DNA from 2 places in the Actinospica acidiphila genome. Region 2 is predicted to be linked to the other one. Evidence: riboswitches for the same ligand, from Rfam matches in the RefSeq annotation. Region 2 holds a riboswitch; the other holds the start of a gene.

Region 1 (4,292 bases), 840 kb from region 2:
CCTCCGGGGTGCGAGGGCCGACGTCCGCGGCGCCGGCCGGCCCTCGCGCCCGCAGGAACAGTCCGGCCGCCACACCCCACGGCAGTCTGAGCCCCGCCGCCGTGAGCAGGTCCCGCCGGGACAGCGTCTCCGCGACCGGCCCGGTGTGGGCGCCCGACGGCGTCAGCAGGGCCGCGTCGTCGGCCCAGCGCAGGGCGAGGTCCACGTCGTGCGTCGCCATCACCACCGTCGTGCCGCCCGCCCGCAGACCGTCCAGAGTGGCCAGCAGCCGTTCCTGGCCGTCGGGATCGAGGCCCGCCGTCGGCTCGTCCAGGATCAGCACCCGCGGCCGCATCGCGACCGCGCCCGCGATCGCCGTCCGTTTCCGCTGCCCGTACGACAGCAGATGCGTGGGCCGGTCGGCGAGCGCGGCGATGTCCAGCGCCTCCAGCGCCTCCGCGACCCGCGCACGCACCTCCCCGTCCGGCAGCCCCAGGTTCAGCGGCCCGAACGACACGTCCTGCCCCACGGACGCCGCGAACAACTGGTCGTCCGGGTCCTGCACCACCAGCTGCACGGTGGTGCGCAGCGCCGTCAGCCCCTTCCTGTCGTACCGCACCGCACGGCCCGACAGCCTCAACTCCCCTCCGTGCGGGCGCAGTCCGCCGCTCAGCAGCCGCATCAGGGTGGTCTTGCCGCTGCCGTTGCGCCCCAGCAGGGCCAGCGCCCTCCCCTCGCGCACCTCGAAGTCGAGCCCGGTGAACACCGGCGGCCCCTCCTCGTACGCGAAGGACACGTCCCGCAGTGCCACCAGCACGGATCCGCTCACGACAGGGGCCTTTCCAGTACGAAGGTGAGGGCGGCCAGCGCTGCCAGGAGCGTCACGCTCGCGGTCGTGAACCGGGCGGACACCCGGGCCTCCGGCACCAGCACGCGCAGGGCGCCGTCGTAGCCGCGGCCCGCGAGCCCCGTCTGCAGCCGCGCCGCACGGTCGAAGGACCGCACGAACGCGGTCGCGCCGAGCCCGCCGAGCGAACGCCAGGTGGCCGCACGGGTGGTGTGGCCGAGCCGCGCCGCCTGCGCCCGGTGCACCCGGCGCACCGAGTCCAGCAGCAGGAAGCTCATCCGGTACGTCACCAGCGCCACGTCCACGAGCGGCGCGGGCACCCCGGCGCGCACCAGGCGTGGCAGCAGGTCCGACATCGGCGTGGTGAACGCGAACAGCAGCACGCCCAGCGAGGCGGCCGAGGTGCGCAGCAGCAACTCCCCGGCGCGCAGGGGCCCGTCGGGGGCGGGCGACAGGAAACCGCCGGGCCCGCCCACCCGCATCAGCAGGGGCAGCGCCCCGGTGACGCAGAACCCCAGCGGCACCCGGTACGCCCGCCACAGCCGCCCGGCCGGCACCGCCGCCGGGCCGAGCAGCAGCACCAGCGCGGTGACCAGCACCAGCGCGGCGCCCGGCCACGGGGGCAGCGAGATCGCGAGGACGGTGAGGCCGAGACCGAGGACGGCCTTGTCCACGGGATGACGGCGGCGCCAGCGGCTGCTGTGCGCCGCCGCGTCGATCGGCAGCACGGGCCGGTCAGTCCCGTCCGCCGTCGGCGCCGGTGCGCGCCTCCGCGTCGGCGTCCTCCGCGTCCGCGTCCTGCGTGACGGCCCGCCCACGCGCCCGCGCCTCGCCCTGCCGGCGTCCGCGACGCAGCCCGAAGTAGTACGCCAGGACGCCCGCGCCGAGCGCGGCCTGGAGGGCGAACAGCGCCGACTCGATCTCCCCGGACGGCGGTTCGTACAGCGGTGAGAACCACGGCTCGTAGTCCGGGTCGATCTCGGTGATCGCGGTCTCCGCCTCGCCGTCCGCCCCGGTGAACGGTTCCTCCTTGTGGTCGCCGAGCCCCAGCGCCAGCGGGATCACGGCGAGGGCGGCCACGAGCAGCAGGAGCAGGGTGTTGATCTTCGCGTTGCGGCTCACCGGGTCACCGCCTCGGCCGACTCGGCCTGCTTGCCCCCGGCCGCCGAGGTGACCAGCACCCCGAGCCGGGTCAGCTCGCCCTTGCTGGACTGCACCAGCAGGCGCATCACCAGCACCGTCAGCAACCCCTCGCTGACCGCGAGCGGGATCTGCGTGACGGCGAAGATGGAGCCGAACTTCCCCAGCGCGCCCAGGAATCCGCTGCCCGGGTCGGGGAACGCCAGCGCGAGCTGGACGCTGGTCACGCAGTACGTCGACAGGTCGGCGACGAACGCGCCGCAGAACACCGCGCCCATCAGCGGCACGTCGTACCGGCGCAGCAGCCGGTAGACGGCGTATCCGGCCCAGGGCCCGACGATCGCCATGGAGAAGACGTTGGCGCCGAGCGTGGTGAGCCCTCCGTGGGCGAGCAGCAGCGCCTGGAACAGCAGGGTGATGGTCCCGAGCACCGCCATGACCGGCGGCCGGAACAGGATCGCGCCCAGCCCGGTCCCGGTGGGGTGGGAGCAACTCCCGGTCACGGAGGGCAGTTTCAGCGCGGACAGGACGAACGTGAACGCTCCCGACGCGCCCAGCAGCAGCGTGCTCTCGGGGTGCTCTCTGACGTCACGGATGAGCGACCGGGCTCCGTGGACGACGAACGGCGCCGACGCGACGCCCCAGGCGACCGCGTGCGCCGGAGGCAGGAAACCCTCGGCAATGTGCATGGCTCAGCAGACCCTCTCCAGCACCTCGTGGATGGTTGACGCGCCTTGGCCGGTCTCCTGGCTGACGGGTACCACCGCCCGTGCTCCGCCTTCCCGGGTCCTTGAGGACCCAGTGGCTGCCCGTGAGGGCCGGAGCCGGACTTCCCGATCACAGTGGCGAGGGCCGCACCGGTATCGCACCGATTTCCCGTCACCAAGGCGTGGTGACAGTAGTCCCCGTCGCGGCCCGGTGACAAGCGGCGGCGGGGGCGCGCGGAGGGCGCCCGGCGGCTCGGACCCCGGCGCACACCTGCGCGTTCGGGCGGCCCGGCAACCCCGGCGACTGGGGGGCCGCCGTTCTGGGCAAGGTCTTCCTGCAACTAATATGCAAGAGCTATTTTCCAGCAACAGGGATGTGAGGTTCGATGACGACCCGACGACGCATACGGGGCGCCGCCGCCGTGCTGGCGACGGCCGCGGCGGTCTCCGCCTGCTCGGCGCCGGGCTCCGGCACCGCGGACGGCGCGGCGGCCGGCGAGTCCGTGGTGATCGGCGTCTCCACCGAGCCCGACACCCTCAGCCCGCTCCTCGGCTACGGCAAGGACGGCAACTCCAAGCTGTTCGACGGCCTCCTCGCCCGCACCGCCGACATGACCCTGGAACCCGCGCTGGCCAGGGCACTTCCGCGGATCACGGACGGCGGACGCACCTACACGTACACCCTGCGCGAGGGCGTGAAGTTCAGCGACGGCAAGCCGCTGACCGCGCGGGACGTCGTCTTCACCTACCGCACGGTCCTCGACGAGGACACCAACAACACCGCCAGGAGCGAACTCGCGGCCGTCAAGGACGTCCGGGCGGTGGGCGACGACACGGTCGTCTTCACCCTCCACCACCCCTACGCGCCGTTCGCCGCCCGCACGGTCCTGCCGATCGTGCCCGAGCACGTCGCCGGCGAGCAGGACCCCAACACCGGCGCCTTCAACACGAAGCCCGTCGGCACCGGACCGTACGTCCTCGTCGACTGGCGCAAGGGCGAGAAGCTCACCTTCAAGGCCAACCCGCACTACTGGGGCGGCACCCCGAAGGTGAAGAAGCTCACCATGGCGATCGTCTCCGACGACGACGTCCGCGCCACCCGGCTCCGCTCCGGCGACCTCGACGGCGCGGTCCTCCCGCCCAACCTCGCCGCCACCTTCAAGAGCGACGACGACAAGAAGACCTACCGGGCCACCTCCTACGACGTCCGCGTCGTCACCCTCCCCAGCGGCAACCCCGTCACCGGCGACACCGCGATCCGCCGCGCCCTCGACCTCGCCGTCGACCGGCAGGCCATGGTCGACAAGATCCTCGACGGCGCCGGCCGCCCCGCCTACGGCCCGCTGCCCGTCGACGACCCGTGGTTCGCCGAGGACACCGAGCGCCCGCGCGACCTCGCCGCGGCCGGCCGCATCCTCGACGCCGCCGGCTGGACGAAGGGCGGGGACGGCATCCGCGCCAAGGACGGCCGCCCCGCCCGCTTCACGCTGTACTACCCCTCCGGCGACAAGGTCCGTCAGGACCACGCCCTCGCCTACGCCTCCGACGCCAAGAAGGCCGGCATCGACGTCCGGGTGGAGAGCGCCACCTGGGAGGTCATCGAGCCCCGCATGAACCGG
Region 2 (4,292 bases):
TGATCCGCCGCAACACCACGATCCTGCCGCTGTACTCGCTGATGCTGGGCCTGCTGGCGCTGCTCGGGTTCATGGCGATCGCGGCCGGGGTGAAGGTGCAGAACGGCCAGCTGGCCATCCCGCAGCTGTTCGAGAACATGTTCCCGGACTGGTTCGCCGGGGTGGCTTTCGCGGCGATCGGCATCGGCGCGCTGGTGCCGGCGGCGATCATGTCGATCGCGGCGGCGAACCTGTTCACCCGCAACATCTACAAGGACTTCATCAAGCCGGACGCGACGCCCAAGCAGGAGACCGCGGTCTCCAAGATCGTGTCCCTGCTGGTGAAGGTGGGCGCGCTGGTCTTCGTCCTGACCATGGACAAGACCGTCGCGATCAACTTCCAGCTGCTGGGCGGCATCTGGATCCTGCAGACCTTCCCGGCGCTGGTGGGCGGCCTGTTCACCCGCTGGTTCCACCGCTGGGCGCTGATCGGCGGCTGGGCGGTCGGCATGATCTACGGCACGGTCGCCGCGTACGGGGTGGCGTCGCCGACGCAGAAGCACTTCGGCGGCTCCGCCAAGGAGATCCCGGGCATCGGGGAGATCGGCTACATCGGTCTCACCGCCTTCGTGATCAACGTGCTGGTCACGGTCGTCCTGACCTTCGTCATGCGGGCGGTCAAGGCGCCGGACGGCGTCGACGAGACCGAGCCGCGCGACTACACGGCGGACGCCGGCGACCCGGGCGTGCAGGTGGAGCTCCCGCCGGCCACGGCGGACAGCAAGCACTGACGCCGTTCACACGCAGGGCAGCGGGCCGCCGGTGGAAAACCGGCGGCCCGCTGTCGTGCCCGTGCGGCAGACTCCCCCGCATGGACATCGTCATCCGGCCGGCGACGCCCGGCGAGCACGCGGACCTCGGTGAGATCACCGCTCAGGCCTATCTCGGCGACGGGCTGCTGGACTTCGGGGAGTCCGACTCCTACCTGGACGAGCTGCGGGACGTGGGCAAGCGGGCGGCGGCCGCCGAGGTGCTGGTCGCCGTGGCGGACGGCGCGCTGCTGGGCGGGGTGACCTTCGTGCCCGGCCCCGGGCCCATGGCCGACATCGCGGAGCCCAGCGAGGCGGAGATACGGATGCTGGCCGTCTCCCCCGCCCACCGCGGCCGGGGCGCCGGTGAGGCCCTGGTGCGCGCCTGCGTCGACCGGGCGCGGGCGCTCGGCCGCACCCGCATGGTGCTGTCCACGCAGCGCACGATGCACTCCGCGCACCGGGTGTACGAGCGGCTGGGCTTCACGCGGGCCCCCGGGCGGGACTGGAACCCGCTGCCGGAGCTCGACGACATCATGCTGCTGGTCTACGAACTGACGCTCTGACGGCCGGGCGCAGCCCTTCCGTCCGACCCCACCATAACCCCAGCGCGACACAACATATGGGTCCGTCGGCGACACCCGGCACAAGATGTATGCTCATGCTCGCTGTCGCCGCAGGGGAATCCGGTGCGAATCCGGAACTGTCCCGCAACGGTGTACCCATGCCTGCCCACGGGCGCGCACGGGAGTCAGTCCGAGGACCTGCCGACAGTGCGCCCGGCCCTTCCGGTCCGGGTGCCCTGACGTCCGGGCCTCGCGGAATGGGCCGGTGGACGCGACGCCGCGTGCGTTCGTGTGCTGCCCCCTGCGCTCTTCGAGGCCCCCGTGCCGAGCGAGGGAGAGCCACACGTGACCATCGCGCCAGCCGATCCGGCTTCAGCGACCCGCGTGACCGAGGACAGTGACGGCCCCGGGGCCGCGCTGCTGCGGACCCTGACCCAGCTGACCGCCGACCTGCCCGACGCCGACGCCGGCCGGGTGGCCGCGGCCGCGCTGCGCGGCCGGTCCGCCTCCGCCGACGAGGCGGAGCTGCGGGACCTGGCCACCGAGGCGGCGGCCGGGCTGATCTCCGAGGACCCCGCCTACTCCCGGCTCGCCGCCCGGCTGCTCACCCTCGGCATCCGCGCCGAGGCCGCCTCGCAGGGCGTCACCTCGTTCACCGGCTCGGTGGCCGCCGGTCACCGGGAGGGCCTGATCGGCGACCGCACCGCCGCGTTCGTCCGGCTCCACGCGGCCCGTCTGGACGCGCTGGTCGACACGGACGCCGACGACCGGTTCGGCTACTTCGGCCTGCGCACCCTGCACAGCCGCTACCTGCTGCGCCACCCGGTCACCCGCAAGGTCGTCGAGACGCCCCAGCACTTCCTGCTGCGGGTGGCCTGCGGGCTCGCCGAGGACGAGAGCGAGCGGGCGCTGGAGGACGTCGCCGCGCTGTACGGGCTGATGAGCCGGCTGGACTACCTGCCCTCCTCCCCCACGCTGTTCAACTCCGGCACCCGCCACCCGCAGATGTCGTCCTGCTACCTCCTGGACTCCCCCAAGGACGAGCTGGACTCCCTCTACGAGCGCTACCACCAGGTCGCCCGCCTCTCGAAGCACGCCGGCGGCATCGGTCTGTCCTTCTCCCGCGTCCGCGCCCGGGGTTCGCTGATCCGCGGCACCAACGGGCACTCCAACGGCATCGTCCCGTTCCTGAAGACGCTGGACGCCTCGGTCGCCGCCGTGAACCAGGGCGGCCGGCGCAAGGGCGCCGCCGCGGTCTACCTGGAGACCTGGCACGCGGACGTCGAGGAGTTTCTGGAGCTGCGCGACAACACCGGTGAGGACGCCCGCCGTACGCACAATCTGAACCTGGCGCACTGGGTCCCGGACGAGTTCATGCGCCGGGTCGACGCAGACGCCCCATGGTCGCTGTTCTCCCCCGTCGACGTGCCCGAGCTGGTCGACCTGTGGGGCGAGGAGTTCGACGCGGCCTACCGAGCCGCCGAGGCGAAGGGCCTGGCCCGCAGGACGCTCCCGGCGCGCGAGCTGTACGGCCGGATGATGCGCACCCTCGCGCAGACCGGCAACGGCTGGATGACCTTCAAGGACACCGCCAACCGCACCGCCAACCAGACCGCCGAACCGGGTCACGTCGTCCACTCCTCCAACCTGTGCACGGAGATCCTGGAGGTCACCGACGACGGGGAGACGGCGGTCTGCAACCTCGGCTCGGTCAACCTCGCGGCCTTCGCGGGCCCGGACGGCATGGACTGGGAGCGCCTGGACGCGGCGGTCCGCACCGCCGTGACGTTCCTGGACCGGGTGGTCGACATCAACTTCTACCCGACCGGGGAGGCGTCCCGGTCCAACAGCCGCTGGCGCCCGGTGGGTCTGGGCGTGATGGGGCTGCAGGACGTGTTCTTCCGGCTGCGCGTGCCCTTCGACTCCCCCGAGGCGAAGGCGCTGTCCACCCGGATCGCCGAGCGCATCATGCTCGCCGCGTACGAGACGTCCGCCGGTCTCGCGGAGCGGCACGGTCCGCTGCCCGCCTGGGAGAAGACCCGCACCGCGCGGGGCGTGCTGCACCCCGACCACTACGGAGTCGAGCTCGCCTGGCCGGAGCGCTGGGAAGCACTGCGGTCGCGGATCGCCGCGACGGGCCTGCGCAACGCGCTGCTGCTGGCGATCGCGCCCACCGCGACCATCGCATCGATCGCGGGCGTGTACGAGTGCATCGAGCCGCAGGTGTCCAACCTGTTCAAGCGCGAGACGCTGTCCGGGGAGTTCCTCCAGGTCAACTCGTACCTGGTGGAGGACCTCAAGCGGCTGGGCGTGTGGGACGCGCGCACCCGTGAGGCGCTGCGCGAGGCGAACGGCTCGGTGCAGGACTTCGCGTGGATCCCCGAGGACGTACGGCGGCTGTACCGCACGGCGTGGGAGATCCCGCAGCGCGGCCTGATCGACATGGCCGCCGCCCGGACCCCGTTCCTGGACCAGGCGCAGTCGCTCAACCTGTTCCTGGAGACGCCGACCATCGGGAAGCTCTCCTCGATGTACGCCTACGCCTGGAAGCAGGGGCTGAAGACCACCTACTACCTGCGTTCCCGTCCGGCGACCCGGATCGCCCGCGCGGCCCGCGCCGCCGTACCCGTCCCCGTCCAGCAGCCGGCCGACCCCGAGGCCGTCGCCTGCTCCCTCGAGAACCCCGAATCCTGCGAGGCCTGCCAGTGACCACCAGCACGACCAAGAACCTGCTCGACCCCGGCTTCGAGCTGACCCTGCGCCCCATGCGCTACCCGGACTTCTACGAGCGCTACCGGGACGCGATCAAGAACACCTGGCATGTCGAGGAGGTGGACCTGCACTCGGACGTCGCCGACCTGGCGAAGCTGACGCCCGAGGAGCAGCATCTGATCGGCCGGCTCGTGGCGTTCTTCGCCACCGGCGACTCGATCGTGGC

What was found. Region 2 has a riboswitch for cobalamin ahead of HXP48_RS10880 (ribonucleoside-diphosphate reductase subunit alpha). Riboswitches for the same ligand answer to the same signal wherever they lie in the genome.
Region 1: linked by a shared signal. The riboswitch ahead of HXP48_RS07450 (energy-coupling factor ABC transporter permease) and the one ahead of HXP48_RS10880 (ribonucleoside-diphosphate reductase subunit alpha) in region 2 are both predicted to bind cobalamin.

Annotation. Positions count from the first base shown of each region.
Region 1 covers NZ_JABZEM010000002.1:1,675,230-1,679,521, reverse strand. Annotated here, with positions in the region: gene HXP48_RS07465 (energy-coupling factor ABC transporter ATP-binding protein) at 1-808, opposite strand, end outside; gene cbiQ (cobalt ECF transporter T component CbiQ) at 805-1,554, opposite strand; gene HXP48_RS07455 (energy-coupling factor ABC transporter substrate-binding protein) at 1,562-1,948, opposite strand; gene HXP48_RS07450 (energy-coupling factor ABC transporter permease) at 1,945-2,655, opposite strand; cobalamin riboswitch at 2,686-2,868, opposite strand; gene HXP48_RS07445 (ABC transporter substrate-binding protein) at 3,060-4,292, shown strand, end outside.
Region 2 covers NZ_JABZEM010000002.1:2,513,498-2,517,789, forward strand. Annotated here, with positions in the region: gene mctP (monocarboxylate uptake permease MctP) at 1-770, shown strand, start outside; gene HXP48_RS10875 (GNAT family N-acetyltransferase) at 851-1,354, shown strand; cobalamin riboswitch at 1,404-1,574, shown strand; gene HXP48_RS10880 (ribonucleoside-diphosphate reductase subunit alpha) at 1,700-4,063, shown strand; gene HXP48_RS10885 (ribonucleotide-diphosphate reductase subunit beta) at 4,120-4,292, shown strand, end outside.